DNA from 3 places in the Leisingera sp. NJS201 genome. Region 3 is predicted to be linked to each of the others. Evidence: riboswitches for the same ligand, from Rfam matches in the RefSeq annotation. Region 3 holds a riboswitch; each other region holds the start of a gene.

Region 1 (6,292 bases), 190 kb from region 3:
CCGAAGAAGGCGACTGGCTTCTGCCGATGAAAAAGGTCCGCAAATCCCGCGACACCATCGTGACCGAAATCGCCTGAGGCGTGAACAATGCGGCAAGCGGCAATCCAGGCCGCTTGCCGCAGCTCTGATCAGCTTCCTCTTGCACGCACCCGGGAATCCGCCTATACGCGCGCTGTCGGTACAAGGGCGGTCAACGTCCGGATGACACATCTGAGCAGGGCTGGGGCACACCTCGGCCCTTTGTGTTTGTTTGATCAGATGTGATCCGGGCCACGTCCTGTGCGGCTGAACCAAGACCGGCGGAGACAACCGCATGGCCAGAAAAACCGTATGAAAAGGAAATCTGAGACCTCATGGCTCAAAACGTATCAATGGAGGATTTCGAAGCCCTCCTGAATGAAAGCTTCGAAATGGACACTCCGGACGAGGGTTCGGTTGTCAAAGGCAAAGTACTGGCAATCGAAGCCGGTCAGGCCATCATCGACGTCGGCTACAAAATGGAAGGCCGCGTTGATCTGAAAGAATTCGCAAATCCCGGCGAAGCTGCTGAAATCGCTGTCGGCGACGAAGTGGAAGTCTTCCTGCGCTCGGCTGAAAACGCCCGCGGCGAAGCCGTCATCTCGCGTGAGATGGCCCGCCGCGAAGAAGCCTGGGACCGCCTGGAAAAAGCATACGCAGACGATCAGCGCGTCGAGGGCGCGATCTTCGGCCGCGTCAAGGGCGGCTTCACTGTCGACCTGGGCGGCGCTGTTGCGTTCCTGCCCGGTAGCCAGGTTGACGTGCGCCCCGTGCGCGACGCGGGCCCCCTGATGGGTCTGAAGCAGCCGTTCCAGATCCTGAAAATGGACCGCCGCCGCGGCAACATCGTTGTCTCGCGCCGCGCCATCCTGGAAGAATCGCGTGCCGAACAGCGTGCCGAAGTCATCGGCAACCTGACCGAAGGCCAAGCGGTCGACGGTGTGGTCAAGAACATCACCGAATACGGTGCGTTTGTTGACCTGGGCGGCGTTGACGGCCTGCTGCACGTCACCGACATGGCATGGCGCCGTGTGAACCACCCCTCCGAGATCCTGTCGATCGGCGAAACCGTCAAGGTTCAGGTCATCAAGATCAACAAAGAGACCCACCGTATCTCCCTCGGCATGAAGCAGCTGCAGGAAGATCCGTGGGATCTGGTTGGCGCCAAGTACCCGCTTTCCTCGGTCCACAAGGGCCGCGTCACCAACATCACCGATTACGGTGCATTTGTTGAGCTGGAGCCGGGCGTCGAAGGTCTGGTGCACGTCTCCGAGATGTCCTGGACCAAGAAGAACGTCCACCCGGGCAAGATCGTCTCCACTTCCCAGGAAGTCGACGTCATGGTTCTGGAAATCGACGGTGCCAAGCGCCGCGTGTCCCTGGGCCTCAAGCAGACCATGCGCAACCCGTGGGAAGTCTTCTCCGAAGCCAACCCGGAAGGCACCGAGGTCGAAGGCGAAGTCAAGAACATCACCGAATTCGGTCTGTTCATTGGCCTCGACGGCGACATCGACGGCATGGTTCACCTCTCCGACCTCAGCTGGGACGAGCGCGGTGAAGATGCGATCCAGAACTACCGCAAGGGCGACATGGTTTCGGCCGTTGTTTCCGAAGTGGACGTCGACAAAGAGCGTATCTCGCTGTCGATCAAAGCTCTGGGCGGCGACAAGTTTGCAGAAGCGGTTGGCGGCGTGAAGCGCGGCTCGATCGTGACCGTGAACGTGACCGCGATCGAAGACGGCGGCATCGAAGTGGAATATGAGGGCATGAAGTCCTTCATCCGCCGCTCCGACCTGGCGCGCGACCGTGCCGACCAGCGCCCCGAGCGCTTCTCGGTTGGCGACAAGGTCGACGTCCGCGTCACCAACGTCGACTCCAAGACCCGTCGTCTGGGCCTGTCGATCAAGGCACGCGAGATTGCAGAAGAGAAAGAAGCAGTGGAACAGTATGGCTCCTCGGACTCCGGCGCATCGCTGGGCGACATCCTGGGCGCCGCACTGAAGTCGGGCGACGAGTAATCTCCCCGGCCTCACGGCTGCTGAAAACGAAAGCCCCGCAGGTGTCTGCGGGGCTTTTTTCTTGGTTGGGAGGGCTGGTTCGAGCCCATTGCGGAAGTGCCGGATTCTCGCGGCGCGCGTGCAGCACGACGGCCCGCTGCACTTCCGGAAACCGCCCGCTGCATGGCAGAAGGAAGTGCGGAGGGTTAGGCATGGTGCAGGGACGTTTTGGCGGGCAGTGCCCAAGGCGCGCAGACGCCTTTCCTTCACCGCGGCTGCAAGCAGACAGGGCAAGAGGAAACACTTTTGCCACTAATCGCAGAAAGTGAACCTTCCAGTTTTCAACTGGCATTGGAAAGGAGCAACGACGGGCTTGCCTGCATTGCAAAAGCTCGCCTCATAGGTCCCGCATGAGATTGAACAGCAGTATCGGCCGCGGTTCGACATACTCCCTTTCAGACTTAAGCCGCATCCCCGGTGCTCAAAGCCGAATTTTCTTCACGAAGATTCTCGGACGTAAGTGTATAAATTTAAACAATTGTTTTTTCATTTCACCTTGCAGTCAATCCATAGCAATCTCGATTGAGTTTGCTTCCGCTTGACAGAACAAATCCGGTTTGCCTAAGTCGCGCCTATTCTGGTCCGGCTGGGAAACCACCCGGGTAAAAGGGAACACGGTGAAGTGTAGCCAACAGGCGCTGAATCCGTGACTGCCCCCGCAACTGTGAGCGGAGAGCAATGCTGCGAAATGCCACTGCCCCAAGGGGCGGGAAGGCGCGGCAAAGCTTCGACCCGCGAGTCAGGAGACCTGCCAGGATGATCACCCTATCCCGGTGCGGGGCGCGCCGTAGATAACGGATTTCCGTAGTGGTGGCAGTTTTCACCGTCTGCGGAGGCAGTGCCTTCCAAAGACCCGACCCGAATACACTGCCCGCTTGGGCAGTCACTTGGCCTGCGTTTGTTGCGCGGGCCGGGAGGAATGGAATATGCGCAAGGCAAGCTTGTCCCTGGCCGCGGCCCTGGCCGTCACCCCTGCAATCGCAACCGCCCAGGATTCAGAGGTCACTGACCTGGCGGAGATCATCGTCTCCGGCGGCCTGACGCCGATTGAGGCCCAAAAATACGGCCGCTCCGTCTCAGTTCTGACCAGCGAAGAAATCGAAGATCGCGGTATCACCACTGTCCAGGACGCGCTGCGTTCGGTCCCCGGCCTGATGATAAACGGCTCCGGCGACAGCTTTACCCAGGTCCGCATCCGCGGCGCCGAAGCAAATCACACGCTGATCCTGATCGACGGTGTCGAAGCCTCTGGCGGTGACAGCGAGTACATCCTGTCCGGCCTGGACACTGCCAACATCGAGCGGATCGAGGTCCTTCGCGGCCCGCAGTCGGTGTTCTATGGCTCCAACGCCTCAGCCGGTGTGATCAACATCATCACCAGGACCGGCGGCATCGGCACCGAATATGGCGGTAGCGCCGAGGCGGGTTCGGACGGCTACCGGGCGTCGGCGCGGATCTCGTCACGGACCGAGCGCGGCGGCATTTCCTTCAGCTTCGCCCATGACAATGACGACGGCTACGATACCTCCGGCGATGGCGGTGAAGAGGACGGCATCCGCCGCAGCACCTTGCAGCTGAAGGGCGATTACCTCGTCACCGACCGGCTGAAACTTGGCTTCAACGTCCGCACCTCGGATGAGCGCCATGACAGCGACAGCACTTCTTTCACCGCAACAGACGCAGCCAGCTATGTTGTGGATGATCCCACGCAATTCAGTGACCGCGATGAGCAACTGGCCCAGATCTACGGCGAACTGGACACGTTGGGCGGCCGCCTGAAGCATCGGTTGTCGCTGGAACGCACTGACTTTGACCGCGCTTTCAATGGCGGCACCCCGACAGAGACCAAGACCGAAGCAGCAAATTACCTGCTGAGTATTGGCCTGGACGGGCAGCCGGCGGATCAGGCAGACCACCTTTTGAACGCAATGCTGGAATGGGAAAAGGATTCCAGCAGTTCCAACCCGGCCTTTGCGCGCGAAACCAGTTCGATTGCCCTGGAATACCGCGGCAGCTTTGCCAACGGCCTGGATCTGCAGCTTGGCGTGCGCCACGACAACAACAGCGTATTCGAAGATGCCACCAGCTGGACGGCCAGTGCCTCTTATACTTTCGCAGGCAGCGGTGTGCGGCTGCACAGCTCCGCCGGGACAGGGATCGTGAACCCGTCTTACTTTGAGCTGTTTGCCAACAGTACATTTGGCGCCACCACCTACCTGGGCAATCCGAACTTGCAGCCGGAGGAAAACCGCAGCTTTGATTTCGGGGTAGAGGTGCCGTTCCTGCAAGGGCGCGGTCTGGTTGATGTGACCTATTTCGACGAGACGCTGACAGGAGAGATCGAGAGCTACATGGTGAACGCAACCACGTTCTCCTACCGCAATCAGGCAGGCGACAGCGAACGCAAAGGCGTTGAGTTGGCGGCAAGCCTGGATGCCACAGAAAACCTCTATCTGAACTTGTCCTACACCTATCTGGACGCCACCAACCCGGATGGTTCGGTTGAGGTTCGCCGTCCGGAGCACGAACTGCTGCTGAGCGCAACTCTGAAAACCTTCAACGGCCGCGGCTCTGTGACGACTGATGTCCGCCATGTAGCAGGCAACTGGGATACTCAGTTTTTCGGCTCTTTTGCTACTGCTGAACTGCCGGAATACACCACCGTCAACGTCTCGGCCCAGTATGACTTGACCGACAAAGTGGTGCTGACCGGGCGCGTCACCAACCTGTTCGACGAGGACTACGCCGACGTCTGGGGCTACGCCAAGCGCGGCCGTGCCGCCTATATCGGCGTAAGGGCCGCGTTCTGACCCATGCGCATGCTGCCCGGCATAGTCCTGGCTCTTTTGTGGGCCGCCACCGGTGCTATTGCCGGGCCGTCGCGCGTGGTCACGATGAATCTTTGTGCCGACCAGCTGGCGATGCTGCTGGCGGCCCCCGGCCAGCTGGCCTCGGTCTCCTATATCGCGCGGGACACACGCGCCTCGGCCATGGCTGACGCAGCAATGGCTTATCCCGTCAATCACGGGCTGGCTGAGGAGATATACCTGCTGCAGGCTGATCTGGTGATTGCCGGCGCCTATTCAACACCTGCCACCACGGATATGCTGCGCCGTCTTGGCGTGCCGGTGGTGGTGTTCCAGCCTGCCAGCTCACTGCAGGATGTGCGCGCACGTATCCTGCAGATGGGTCAGGTTCTGGGCCGCGAAGAGGCGGCCCGCGCATTGCTGGCAGACTATGACCAGCGGCTGGAAAAGTTCGAGCAAGCTGGGCCGGAGGCACCACGCGCCGTGCTTTATGCCGCCAACGGGTTCACTTCCGGCAGCATGACCCTCGCGGGCCAAATCCTGCGCGCGGCGGGACTGCGCAATATCGCGGATGAGCTGGGCTATGCGCACTCCGGTCATATGCCGCTGGAACTGCTGGCGTTGGCCGCGCCGGATCTGCTGATCGGCACGTCGCCCTATCCGCGCGCCTCCCGCAGCGAGGACAATCTGGCGCATCCGGTGGTGCGGCAGCTGGCCGCCCGCAGCGGTGCCGGGCAGATCCGCGATGCGGATTGGGTCTGCGGCACCCCGCATGTGCTGCGCGCGGTGGCGGCGCTGGCGGAGGAACGCCGCATTTTTCTGGAAAAGGAGGGCCGGGAATGACCCGTCTGATGCTGATGCTTGCCACGGCCGTTCTGGCGTTGTTCCCTCTGTCGCTGACCGTGGGGCCTGCGGATGTGGGCATCGGCGAAAGCCTCGCGGCCCTTTTTGACAACAGCTATGGCCCGCTGACGCTGGTGATGCGCGAAATCCGGCTGCCGCGGGCGCTGCTGGCGGTGATTATCGGCGGAGGTCTGGGGCTGACGGGGGCCGCGATGCAGGGCTATCTGCGCAATCCGCTGGCGGAGCCGGGACTGATCGGCGTGTCCTCCTCGGCGGCGCTGGGGGCGGTTTTGGCGATCAACACCGGACTGGCGGCCAGCCTCACCCTGGGCCTGCCGCTGGCCGCTCTGGCCGGTGCTTTGGCGGGTGTGTTTCTGGTGATGGCGCTGGCCGGGCCGCAGGGCGGCTCGCTGACGCTGATCCTGGCAGGGATCGCGATTTCGGCGATGGCGGCGGCGCTCACCTCGCTGGTGCTGAACCTGTCGCCCAACCCCTTTGCCGCCAATGAGATCGTGTTCTGGATGATGGGCTCGCTGGCGGACCGTTCGATGCTGCATGTCTGGCTGG
Region 2 (6,292 bases), on a different replicon from region 3:
GATGACGACTTGCCAAAGGATTTTTCCGAAATGCGCTCGGCTTACTATGCCGGGTTGAAACTCACCCAGGATGCACGGGAGTTTTCCAACTCAGTCCGGGAACAACTGGAATTCGAGCTGCGTGAACTGAATGAGACTCTGCCTTCCAATGACCAGGTCCGGCTTCGATGGTCTGGCGAAAACCGGATTCACGTCACGCCTTTTACGCCAGCGCCAGAGCCACGTGGGCTCCTGTCACTGAAGGCAGAAATCGGTAGAAGGTGGCCGATGACGGGCCTGCTGGATGCACTGAAAGAAACCGCGCTGGATACCGGGTTTTTGGATGTATTTGAAACCTCAGCGAGCCGTGAGGCGCTTGACCGCAAGGTCAGAGACCAGCGTTTGCTTCTGTGTCTGTATGGTCTGGGTACCAATGCCGGTTTGAAGCGAGTGGCCGCCGGAGTGCCTGGGACCAGCTATGATGAGCTGCTGCACATTCGCCGCCGGTATATCGATGCGGCCTCTCTTCGGGCTGCGGCGGCAAAAGTCGCGGATGCCACTTTGGCGGTTCGGAATCCGGCGGTATGGGGTGATGCAGGAACTGCCTGCGCGGCAGATTCCACCAAATTCGGGGCCTGGGACCGGAACTTGATGACGGAATGGCACGCCCGGTACGGCGGGCGGGGTGTCATGATCTACTGGCATGTCGAGCGTCAGGCAACCTGTGTCTACTCCCAGCTGAAGCGGTGTTCATCCTCGGAAGTGGCGGCCATGATTGAAGGCGTCTTGCGACACTGTACGGATATGGAGATTCAGAGGCAGTATGTGGACAGCCATGGTCAGAGCACGGTTGGATTTGCCTTCTGTCATCTTCTTGGCTTTGACCTGGCCCCGCGACTGAAAGCCATTGCGCGACAGAAACTGATCCTCCCGAGTGCAGGAATGCGTAGTCAGTTGCCAAACCTTCTGCCAATTTTGTCGAGTGTCGTCGATTGGGGTGAGATTGAGCAGCAGTATGATGAAATGGTCAAATACGCGGCCGCCATGAAGCACGGGACAGCTGACCCTGAAGCTATTCTGCGACGGTTTGCACGTGCCGACGTAATGCACCCGACCTACAAGGCGCTGGTGGAACTTGGCCGCGCCATCAAGACGATATTTCTGTGCCGCTATCTGCGCTCTGAAGCCTTCCGCCGGGAAATCCATGAAGGATTGAACGTGGTCGAGAATTGGAACAGCGCCAATGGTTTTGTGTTCTTCGGCAAAGGTGGCGAGATTTCCAGCAACCGGATTGCTGATCAGGAAATCTCGGCTCATGCATTGCACTTGCTTCAAGCCTCACTGGTCTATGTAAACACCCGCATGATGCAATCGGTTCTGGCGGAACCGATATGGGCCACCCGGCTGACGGATCGGGACTATAATGGTCTTTCCCCGCTGATCTATGCTCATATCAATCCCTATGGCCGGTTCGATGTTGATCTGGACCAGCGGATTGATTTCGGCGCGATGGCCGCATGAAACTTATGTAACAAAAGGGTGCACCAAAAGGTAACAGGCGTAGGTGACAGGTCGAAACGTCACAAATGAGTGGTCAACCACACATTAGTTACGGTATCAGAGTGGTAACCACCCTAATGTGACAGATTGCCATGCCCCGTATCGGATACGCCCGTGTCAGTTCATCGAGCCAGGATCTCCATGTCCAGAAAACCATGCTGAAGACAGCGGGCTGTGAGATCATCCGATCAGAAACGGTCTCTGGTGCGTCTCGCGACAACCGATCCGAATTGGCAACCATGATGGAATTCCTACGGGAAGGCGATGAGTTGGTTGTTCATCGTCTGGATCGCCTCGGCCGTTCCACCCGCGATGTGCTGAATCTGGTGCATGAGTTGGACGCCAAACGCGCATCTCTCCGTGTGCTTGAACCGGAAGTCACCACGGCCGGGGACATGGGCCGAATGGTAATAACTGTGCTCGGAATGGTGGCCGACATGGAACTTAAGTTCATCCGTGACCGACAACGCGCGGGAATTGCGGCGGCCAAAGATAAGGGCGTTTACAAGGGGAGGCGGAAATCCGTTGATGATGATGAAATTCGGCGGTTGGCGAACGAAGGCATCGCAAAAGCTCAGATCGCTCGTGATCTTGGCGTTTCAAGAATGACCGTCTATCGGGCGCTCGCAAAGGCTGAAACAGAAGCTGACGTTGATTGAGGATGCGGCAAAATAGGGCAGAGAGCCCTTTCTATCGAGCGAACGCTGCAGTCAGGAGCCATCACCGCCCGCTGGGACGCTGGTCTTCGCTTCCAACGGCTCCCCCTCCACCTGCAACGTCTTGTGGCTGTTGGTGTTGAGCGAGACCTTCACTTCTGCCCCTTCGGGCAGGGCTGGGATATGCATCCAGTTTGCATAGAGCCGAGCGAGTTTCTCGCCGTTCACATAGACATGCGCGTGGCCTTCGCCGTCCACGTCCGCGGAGGAGGCGTTTTGAGGTGCAAAGCGGAAGTTCTGCGGCGTGACTTGCAGGTTCCAGCCTGCCATCGGGTCCTTGTGCAGCTGGATGGCGACGCCGGGGGCATCGGGGCCTGCCGCTAGGCTGACAGCTTGGGAATGGTCATGGGCGGTCATTTCACCATGGCCGCCGCCGAAGTGGTCAGCGCTGCCATGCTCATGGCCATCGAAGGTGACGCCATTGCCGGCTGCGATCACGAAGCCGGCACCGCCGCCAAAGATCAGGCCTATGGCAAAAAGAGCAAGAGAGCGGGACATATCGGTATCCTCGGAAAAGAGTTTCCCCGCCGGGCGAACCCGGCGGGGATCAGGCTGGGCCAGTATCAGGCGGCGGCTTCTGCGCGCTTGCCTTCGGTTTGCCAGAAGTAGCCGGCAAAGCTGCCCAAGAGCACCCAGGCGGCCATGCCGACGCCAAAGGCGCGGGCGGCAAACAGGGCGCCGATCTCTGTCGGAACCGGGCCGGTGAAGCTTTCGGGCTCAGGCGCGCCGATTACATGCGGCGCCAGCAGCAGCAGGGCTGCGACGGTATAGCCCGCCAAGCTGCCGCCATAGGCAATCAGCCACATGGCAACGCCCGCGGCGGCCACAGTTGCCCCCCACCAGATCTGACGCGCACCGACATCGGCGGCGGCCACGCCCGGAACTTCCGGCGCCAGCGTCAGGCCGGGCGCGAAGTGGAAGGTGATGAAACCCGCCAGGCCCCATAGAATACCGGTGCGCGCGTTGATCTCGTGGCCCTGGCGTTCAGCCACCGACATCAGCGCCGCCATCACCAGCGCATAGCCGGTGTAGGTCAGCATGGTGAAGATGATGCTGAGCCCGTCACGCATCGGTTCGGCAAACATGCCGGGCAGGTCGGGATGGGCCGTCACCGCTTCGGCACCAAAATGCACCAGCTCTCCTGATTCATAAAGCTCAGCGTGCAGCAGCACGGGCTGCACGAAAACGAGCTGCAGCAGGGCGGTAATCAGCCCTGCTGCAGCGCCAGCGAACAGGCCGCTGGTCAGAATGCGACTGAACATGGCCTTAGTGGCAGGGGAAGCCAGTTGCGTGGCGCACATCATGCGCGGCGTCGTGCAGGGCAGATGCCTGAACATGGCCGGTCAGCGTGATGATCCCGAAACCCAGAACCACTGCAAACAGTGCCGGAAGAACACTGGTGCCAGCGGCGGAAGCCTTAAGCGTCTTGGTCGTCATTTTTAGTCCTCCTTACCGTCACACCCGACGGTACAAGTTGCGTTACCACACGGCCGGTCTCCTGACTCGCGGGTCGCTGCTGCCATCCTCCTTCCCGGCCTTGGCCAGTGGATATTGGAAGGCCGCTCGCCGCTCACAGTCGCGGGGGCGGTTGAGGCTTCGGTGCCGCGATTTGGTCCACCGTCCTCATTCCCGTTTCAGTCCCAGTGCTTAGGCACCATCAGACACCGTATCATGTGGTAATGCCCCGTGCGGCTGAGTCCGGTCAAGGATGATTCCGCCAATTTAAAACACGTCAGCGTCATGCACGGGCGGAAACCGGAAGGCAGGAACCCCTGATAATTTCCAATTTCTCGGCAAAAAACTGCTGGATCTCTTTGTCCTGCCGGCAGCAAGCGGTTCAGTCCAGATCCGCAGGGATGCGGGCGATCACCTTAAACCGCAGTCGGCCCAGCGGCCTGGCATCGGCAAAATTGCCATCCGGGCTAACCTCATACATCCGCAGGAAGGTCAGGATGTCCGGCAGGTCACCCGCGGTGATTTCCCCGAATAGATAGGCGGTCTTCCCGCTTTGCCGCATAGCTAGGGTTTGCGGCCGCTTGCAACCGGACATACATTCCACCTGCTGCAGCCTTACTTTTCCTCCCGAAGCCTCCAAAGCCGCGGCGACCTGCCCAAAAAAGGCAGGGTCTGCGTCGCGGCAAGTTCGGCATAAGGTGAGTGTGGGCAGGCTCATGCGCCGGGCAGGTCCTCAATCGAGCGATCTTCGTTGGAAACCTACGTCCCGTGGTACCATGCAAGCTTGGCTTCAATACCAATTTTGACGCTGAATTTCCTAAAGAGTCCATAGTTAGTTTTGAGGCAAATGTGCTTGGGGCAGCTTGCTGACGCAAGTCGCTCGAATGCTTTTTGTCCAAAACTTCGCCGCGCGGACCACTGAGGCGGATAAACCGTAGAATCAAGGCTTTGCGAAGTATCGCGAGCGGGCCACATCATCCGCACTGCGAGTTAGAACTGTTGCCCTCTGAAAGCAGTCTTAGGGGTGGAAAACACTGCCTTCCCATTCCCTCGCAACCGCAGCAAGGATTGAACAGCCGCGGCGACGGGTGGTTTCGTTGCGCACCCTACCAGTTCAAACAGCACGCAGCGAATGGCGGCAGCTTCAAGCGTTCACACTTCGGATCATTATCTCGATCTCTCTTGGATTTATCAGAAGCAAAGGGCAAACCGACCACGGTCCTGGCGACAACTGAGCCTATGCGGGAGTTGCCCGAAACCGGCCTGCGCCGGGTATCGCTGACAATCTTCCTAAGCTTGCAGGATCACCGAAGCAGGCGTTTCAGCAGCCACAGGCTTGACCACTCTGCCGAACTGTTCAGCCAACGAATCGTCACTTTCGATAAGTCTTATCAGACTTAGCCCTCCTGCGCAGGAAGGTTTGCTTCGCGTTGTAGTCGCATACGATCCGACAGGGAACTTCGAGGAAAACGCTTCTGAAATGCTCAAATTCGTGCGCTGAATACATCATTGCCATCTTGACGCGGACTGCTCCGGTGCTGTGCAATACCCGCATGATGTTTCTGGCACGTATCTTCCGGCTGATCAGGGTCGCCGCTGCTTTTGCGGTAGTTCTTGTGTTGGGATTTTCGTTGCCATCCGCTGCGCATTCTGTCGCGGGCCATCATAGCAATGCAGCGATGTCGCACGACGGACAAAGCCATACTGCCTCCTTTGTGGCCGGCGTAACGCATAAGGCTTCCCATATTGCCGAAAACGATGGTCAAGACACTGCGCAATACACCGCTGATGCCGGAAACTGCTGCGCGGGCGCCTGTATGGCCCTTGCAATACTTTCTTTGCAGCCTGATGCCGCTTTTGTTCAGCAGCCTGTCCGTTGGGTGATGGCTTCCGCGCAGCTGCCGTCTCAGGATCGTGTGAAGGTCCTGCGTCCTCCTAGATCCTGAAAATCTGACCCGCAGAAGCGGTAATTAAAGCCGTTCTGTGCCTAAGCGCAGAACCACTACAGATTATTCTCAGGAAAAACAGATGAAATCTCCTTTTCTGGCCGGGGCATGCGCCCTGCTGCTGGGGGCGTGTGCCGCTGATCCAGCAGCGCTGCCCGATACCGCAGCGTTGCAAAGGGTTGCTGCGCAATCCGGCCCTTACCGTACCCTGAATTATCAGTCTCCCTCTCGGGCTATGAACGCCAAGAACCCAGCGGCCCGGTTTCCTGGCGTGGCGTCAATGATCAGCAGCAGGAGGACCACTGATGAGGATCAGAGTTTGGCGCGCCGTGCTGGCGTCGCCCGTGGTACTTGCTGCCTGCTCGGCCGCTGTACCGGAGAAGTACACCAGCCCGCAGGCCGGATTTCAGGAAGTGGCCAGTCAGACTTCGGCGGTCATCGGCAAACGCACGGCCTTTGCGCAAACACAGGCGGAAAACGAGGCTTTGGCCAAGGAAGTCCGCAGCCTCGTGCAGGGCAAGACGATCTCCGCCGACACAGCGGTGCAAGCGGCGCTTTTGAACAACAAAGGATTGCAGGCATCTTATGCTGCAGTCGGGCTGTCGGCGGCGGAGGCCTGGCAGCAGATGACGCCGG
Region 3 (6,292 bases):
CGCCGATATCGGCGCCCCGGTGCGCGACCCGCAAGCCGCGCGCGCGCTGATGGAGGAGGCCGGGATGCTCGATTTCGAGCATGAGCTGTACTCAATCGACGACGACTGGCGGCGCAATACCACCGACGCGCTGGCAGCACAGATGCGCGACGCAGGCCTAAAGGTCAAACGCACGGTTCTGCCCGGCAACACCTTCTGGAACGACTGGGACAAATACCCGTTCAGCTCCACCGACTGGGGCCACCGTCCGCTGGGGGTGCAGGTGCTGACACTAGCCTATAAAACCGGGGTGGCCTGGAATGAAACCGGCCTTGCCAGCGCCGAGTTCGATACCATGCTGGAGGCTGCCTCGGCCATTGCCGACGCCGATGTCCGCCGCGGCCACATGGAAAAGATCGAGCAGTTCATGCGCGACGACGGCACCGTGATCCAGCCCTACTGGCGCTCGCTCTACCGCCACGCCCGCCCCGGAGTTATCGGCGCCGAGAGCCATCCGATCAACGAAATCCATGTGCACAAGCTGGCACTGGAAGCCTGATCAGGCCCCGAAAACAAGGGCGCGCACCAGATCCGGCGCGCGCCCGTTTTCATCAGATATCGACCTCAACCCGGCCAATCGGGTTGGAGCAGCAGGCCAGGATGAAACCGGCCTCCACGTCTTCCTCCGAAATGCCGCCGTTGTGGACCATATGCACCTCGCCTGCGGTTTTCTTGACCTTGCAGGTGCCGCAGATTCCGAAGGTGCAGCCCGACGGAATGTTGAGACCCGAGGCCTTGGCCACCGCCAGCACCGTATCTGTTTCGGTGCAGGTTGCCATAACACCGGAAGCCGCAAAGCTGATCTCGGCGGCAGCAGTTTCCTCCGGCACCACATCGTCGATCTCTGGCACATCAGCGGCTGTTTCAACCGGCGCGCCAAAGCTCTCCTGGTTGTAGTTCTCCATGTCAAAGCCCAGGCCGTTGAGCATGTCGCGCACCGCCTGCATGAAGGGTTCCGGCCCGCAGCAGTAGACCTCGCGCTCCAGGTAATCCTGCGCGATAAGGCCCAGCATGATCTGGTTCAGCTGGCCGCGGTAGCCGGTCCAGACCTGATAAGGGTCGTCCTCCTCCACCACCAGGTTCAGCTTCAGCCCCGGCAGCCGCGACGCCATGCTTTCCAGCTGCTGGCGGGCGATGATCTCGCTGGGGCGTTTGGCGCAGTTGATAAAGCAGATGTCGGGCGACTGGCCGCGGTCGAACAGATACTGGGTCATCGACAGGCTGGGTGTGATGCCCGAGCCTGCGGAGATGAACAGAAACTTGCCATTCGGACGCTTTGGCAGGGTGAACACCCCTGCCGGGCCGGAGGCGCGCAGGATCCTGCCGGGGCGCAGATGGTCCAGCATCCAGCGGGTGCCGATGCTGTCGCCCTGGGCCTTGACCGTGACCGAGATCGACAAGGGCCGCGAGGGCGACGAGCTGATGGTATAGGTGCGCCAGACTGTCCCTTCCGGCACCGGCAGCTCCAGCGTCAGGAACTGGCCCGGCTGGTATTTGAACCACGCGCCCGACGGCGCGCGGAAGCTGAAGGTGGCGGTGTTCGGCGCTTCCGGAACAACCGAGACGCATTCCAGCATCTCGTCGTCCTTCCACGCCAGGGTTTCGTCCAGAGTCTCAAAATTGGCCTGCAATCCCATGATCTTACTCCGCCGCAATCAGATGGCGGCCGGTCAGCGCGCGGGTCAGGTGTTCAGCATACCAGTTGGAGAACTGGATGACGCCGCTTTCCTGCACCTCGGAATAGGGACCGGGTTCATAAGCGGGGGAGTTGATGCCTTGCTGGTTGTCTTCGACCACAATGCGATCCTCGTCATTGGTCGCCATCCAGACCTCGGTCAGGCGCTTGATGTCGTAATCCTGGCCCTCGACCGCATCCTTGTGCACCAGCCATTTGGTAGTGACTTCGGTTTCGGTCGGGCTGATCGGAGTGACCCGGAACACGAGGGAATGATCCGGCAGGAAGTGGTTCCAGGTGGTCGGATAGTGGAACTTCAGCAGCGTGCCGGCATCAGCAAAGGGCACCCGGCCCAGCGGCTTGGCCACTGCCGCCTTGCCGTCCATGGTGTAGCTTTCCGCGCCCTCATTCAGCGGCATCCGCGCCAGCCGGTGCTGGCCGCGCGCATCCATGCGGAACTGCGCCGGGCAGCCTGCCGCTTCAATCCGGTCAAAGTGCTTTTGCAGATGCGGCGGGGTCTCGCCGCCCTCTACGCCAGTGACCGAAGGGTCCTCGGGGAAGGTCCGGCACAGCGACGGGTGGTTGCCGCCGCAGTGGTAGCACTCGCGGTTGTTCTCCCAGACCAGCTTCCAGTTGCCGTTCTCGATGATCGAGCTTTCAAAGGCCACCTTGGCATTGCCCAGATCATGCGGCTCCAGATAGGGACGCGCCACAGCGGCAAAGGCGTCGAAGTCCGGCGCCTCATCCGCCAGGCAGATGTAGATCAGCCCGGCCAGGTCGCGGCAATGCACCGGCTTCAGCCCGTGTTTGGAGGCATCGAAATCCGGCCCCATGTCACGCGCCCACAGCAGTTTGCCGTCCAGCTCGTAGGTCCACTGGTGGTAAGGGCAGACCAGCTTGGGCGAATTGCCCTTTTTCGCCTTGCACACAACCGAACCGCGGTGGCGGCAGGCGTTGTGGAAAGCACGCACTTCGCCATCAGTGCCACGCACGATGATGACGTTATACGATCCCACCTGATGGGTCACATAATTGCCCGGTTTCGGCACTTCGCAGGCGGGAATGGCAAACAGCCACTCGCGGTAGAAGATCTGCCGCATGTCCAGATCCAAAACACCCGGATCGGTGTAGAACGCCTGTTCCAGAGAATAGTTTTTCTGCCGCGCCATCAGCTTGGCCAGAATTTCGCTGTCGTGAAGCATCTGCTTCTCTCCTCTGCCGCATCCCCGCGGCGTGTTGGCTTGGGTGCAGGCATAAGCAAAGGGATTGCGGACACGCGCCGCAACCGCCCCGCCGCCGTCCGCGGTTGACGTTTACATGGCAAGGCTGGTTTCCGGACTGTCCCGGGGCCGCTTTGGCGGCGGGGCCTGGCACCTTCCCGAAGCCATTGGCTTCAGTGGTTGTTTGCCATGCCTTGCCCGGGGTCACCGTTGCGGGGGCAGTGCCGGAGTTTCACCAGCTTCCCAATTCTCCGCCCGAAGGACGGCACCTTGCTATCTGCGGTATTGCCTGAAAAATTTCCGGCCATCGGAAACAAAACCGACCCGGCGAAACCGGAATAAGACATGCAGGTTTACCGCGCCGGGCGGGACAGGGATGTCCAGAAACTCAAACCGGCATCCGCCAGCCCGTTTGCGGCAAGCGCTTATCTTTCATGCGGTTACCCGCGGCTGATCCCACCGAATCGATTCGCACGCAGTGAATCTTGCGTCAGCCCCTTGGAACGCGGCATGCGGTTAATTATATGTCGTATAATTAACCGCATGCACAGGAGAACCCGATGACCACCGGCCACGTCTTCATCGCCACCAGCCTCGACGGCTTTGTGGCCCGCCAGGACCATTCGCTGGATTGGCTGCACAAACAGCCTGTTGCCGAAGATGACGATGGCGGCTTTGCCGCCTTCATGTACAGCGTCGACGGGCTGGTCATGGGAACCGGATCGTTCCGCACCCTGCTCGGGTTCGGCCAATGGCCCTACAGCAAACCTGTTGTGGTCCTCAGCAGCAGCCTGACCGAACAGGACATTCCCGAGGAGCTGAAGGACAAGGTGCGCCTCAGCACCGCCGCGCCCGCAGACCTTATGCAGGAGCTGCAAGAAGAGGGCTGGACCCGCGCCTATATCGACGGCGGACGGATGGTGCAGTCCTTCCTGCGCCAGGGGCTTATCGCCGATCTGACCATCACAACGGTCCCGATTCTGATCGGCATCGGGATTCCGCTGTTCGGCAGCCTGGACCGGGACATCGACCTCCAGGCGGCAAGCTCCCGCATCCTGCCCACCGGCATGGTCCAGACCACGTTCCGGGTAGCCTGACCAATGCCCCCGCGCATGGGCCGCCCGCCCAGGGGCAGCCGGACCCTCAGCAAGGATGATGTGCTGAAAACGGCCCTGCAGCTGCTCGATGAGGGCGGCAGCAAGGCCCTCACCTTCAAAGCACTGGCAAAGGCGCTTGGCGTCACCCCGATGGCCGTTGCCCATCACGCCGGAACCAAGGACGAGATGATTGCATCCCTCGTCGCCATTGCGTTTGCAGGTTCAGACACCCCGTCAGAAGCGGCAACGCCCAAACTGCGGCTGCGCGACCTGATGACACGCTATTGCGCCCAGGTGACCAAGCATCCGGAGCTTGCAAAGTGCATCCTGGAAAACCCGGCCCTGATCGGCCCCTCCCTGACCGGGCTGACCCGGCTGATCGAGGCGGAAATCACCGCCGCAGACGTATCTGGCGCAGAGGCCCGCACCATTCTCTGCCTGCTGGTGGATTACACACACGGTTTCGCCTTTGCTGCCGCCGCGGCACCACGCGGGGCGCTTTCGGCTGGCGATTTCACCCCGGCGCTGGATTGGGTGCTCGACCGTATCGAATAAAAAAAATGCGGGCCCGTTCAGGCCCGCGCATCCGTTTGCAAGTTTCAGAGCCGCCCGGTCCGCGGCCCCTCTCGTCACTTCGACTTCCAGCTGTCCAGCCAGCGCCGGAACCGTCCCCTGCGCTCGGCAAGCGCATCGCCGGCGGCATACAGGCTGTCTTCGACATTCTCGACCATCGGGTCGATCCGCGCCCGGCGGAAGCGGCGCCAGCGCACATAGACGGCCCAGAATACCGCCGCCAGAAGCACCAGAACAATGATCGTGAACCAGTTGGCTGGCTTGTCCTCCGGTCCCGCAACCGGGTTGATCGTCACCGCGTTGGGAAAGACCGACAGGAATTCATTGCGCCAGCCATAGTGCATCACCGCCACCCATTCCGGGTTCGCCTTGGTTGAGATGCTGTCATTGGCATCCGTATACAGATTGGCCGTATCGAACTTGAAATAGGGCGGCCAATTCCAGCCGGTATCCTCATTCCGGTACACGATATTGCGGCCATTGGGGCGCACCGCCTGGATGAACTGCACATCGCGGTTGATCAGCTCCGCCGACTGGTCATCCGGCTGCGACCAGAAAACCCGCGTCCAGTCGTTCAGCTCCTGCCGCTCCTCGTAGGTATTGACGATCCGCACCACATCGTACTGCGGCAGCGTATAATGCAGAAAGGCCCCGAACAGCACCCAGATGGTGATCAGGAAAGCCCATTTGATGAAACGCATCTGCTGCACCTCACATGAAGTTAATGACATAGACCAGAAACGCCAGCGCCCCCAGCGGAATGATATAGACCAGCAGGATCAGCTTGCGCCGGAACGAGCGGTCGTATTGTTTCAGCCCCCGCTGGATGAAGGCGGAGCGGTCGCCGGTCAACCCCTTCTCTTTCCAGCGGCGTTTCAGTTTCGCCCGCCGCACCTCACGCGAATAAAGCGACACCGTGCCATAGGCCACGGTCAGCACCACCAGCAGGATCAGGATCAGGCGAAAAAAACCGAACATTCAGCGGTCCCTTACCCGGCTGACCGCGCCCCAGGGGCCGACCCGATCGACCATCCCCTTGCGCTGCACCCGCGGCAGCTTGGGCAGACGGTCCTGCATATCCGGCTCATGCCCGAACAGCGCGGCGCGCGCGCCGGCCTTGTCCACCGCATATTCGCGCGCCAGGAACTCAGCCGCATAGGCCTTTTTCGTCTCCGGCCAGCCCCGGTACTGACGGTAGAATTCTTCCTTGTGGCAGATGAACATCTGCCGGAAGTCATGCGGGCACAGCTCCGCCAGCAGCATATTCACCAAGTCCCGCTGGGCAGTGTCCGACGCCCGCAAGGAATAGAAATAGGCCGGATGGTCCGAGCGGATCTTCGGCCATTTGCCGCCCCCCTCGGCCCAGCGCACCAGCGCCGCCAGCCCCTCGAACTCCGCCGGCAGCTCATCCGCATGCCGCGCCGCCATCCGCCGCAGGTCACCGCGCGACAGGCCAGTGAGGTCCCGGCCCTTCCCGGTCAGCACGCTCACCGCCAGGAACCCCATTTTCTGCCGCAGGATCGCCGCGCCATCGACGCCGCGCGACCGGATCACCGGCTCTGCCAGCCCGTTCAGTTCCAGAAACTTGGCAATCGCATTGCGCTCGCTCAGATCAAACACGCGGGCCAGCGGCACGTCCTCGGGCTTCGCTCCGCTGGCAATCACCGCCGGGTGCTCAACGTCCTGAA

The links. Region 3 has a riboswitch for cobalamin ahead of ETW23_RS02070 (SRPBCC family protein). Riboswitches for the same ligand answer to the same signal wherever they lie in the genome.
Region 1: it holds a riboswitch for cobalamin, as region 3 does, so the genes downstream of both, ETW23_RS02955 (TonB-dependent siderophore receptor) here and ETW23_RS02070 (SRPBCC family protein) in region 3, are expected to answer to the same signal.
Region 2: it holds a riboswitch for cobalamin, as region 3 does, so the genes downstream of both, ETW23_RS24575 (CbtB domain-containing protein) here and ETW23_RS02070 (SRPBCC family protein) in region 3, are expected to answer to the same signal.

Annotation. Positions count from the first base shown of each region.
Region 1 is NZ_CP038234.1:600,772-607,063, forward strand. It holds gene ETW23_RS02945 (NAD(P)H-dependent oxidoreductase) at 1-77, shown strand, start outside; gene rpsA (30S ribosomal protein S1) at 354-2,036, shown strand; cobalamin riboswitch at 2,637-2,846, shown strand; gene ETW23_RS02955 (TonB-dependent siderophore receptor) at 3,002-4,885, shown strand; gene ETW23_RS02960 (ABC transporter substrate-binding protein) at 4,895-5,725, shown strand; gene ETW23_RS02965 (iron ABC transporter permease) at 5,722-6,292, shown strand, end outside.
Region 2 is NZ_CP038240.1:51,736-58,027, forward strand. It holds gene ETW23_RS24555 (Tn3 family transposase) at 1-1,500, shown strand, start outside; gene ETW23_RS24560 (recombinase family protein) at 1,632-2,198, shown strand; gene ETW23_RS24565 (hypothetical protein) at 2,250-2,753, opposite strand; gene ETW23_RS24570 (CbtA family protein) at 2,819-3,517, opposite strand; gene ETW23_RS24575 (CbtB domain-containing protein) at 3,522-3,692, opposite strand; cobalamin riboswitch at 3,726-3,939, opposite strand; gene ETW23_RS27015 (DUF1636 domain-containing protein) at 4,093-4,428, opposite strand; gene ETW23_RS24585 (hypothetical protein) at 5,264-5,656, shown strand; gene ETW23_RS24590 (TolC family protein) at 5,962-6,292, shown strand, end outside.
Region 3 is NZ_CP038234.1:411,861-418,152, reverse strand. It holds gene ETW23_RS02080 (ABC transporter substrate-binding protein) at 1-538, shown strand, start outside; gene ETW23_RS02075 (hybrid-cluster NAD(P)-dependent oxidoreductase) at 591-1,676, opposite strand; gene ETW23_RS02070 (SRPBCC family protein) at 1,681-2,916, opposite strand; cobalamin riboswitch at 3,021-3,222, opposite strand; gene ETW23_RS02065 (dihydrofolate reductase family protein) at 3,495-4,031, shown strand; gene ETW23_RS02060 (TetR/AcrR family transcriptional regulator) at 4,035-4,586, shown strand; gene ETW23_RS02055 (DUF1523 family protein) at 4,661-5,305, opposite strand; gene ETW23_RS02050 (hypothetical protein) at 5,316-5,582, opposite strand; gene ETW23_RS02045 (DUF6638 family protein) at 5,583-6,292, opposite strand, start outside.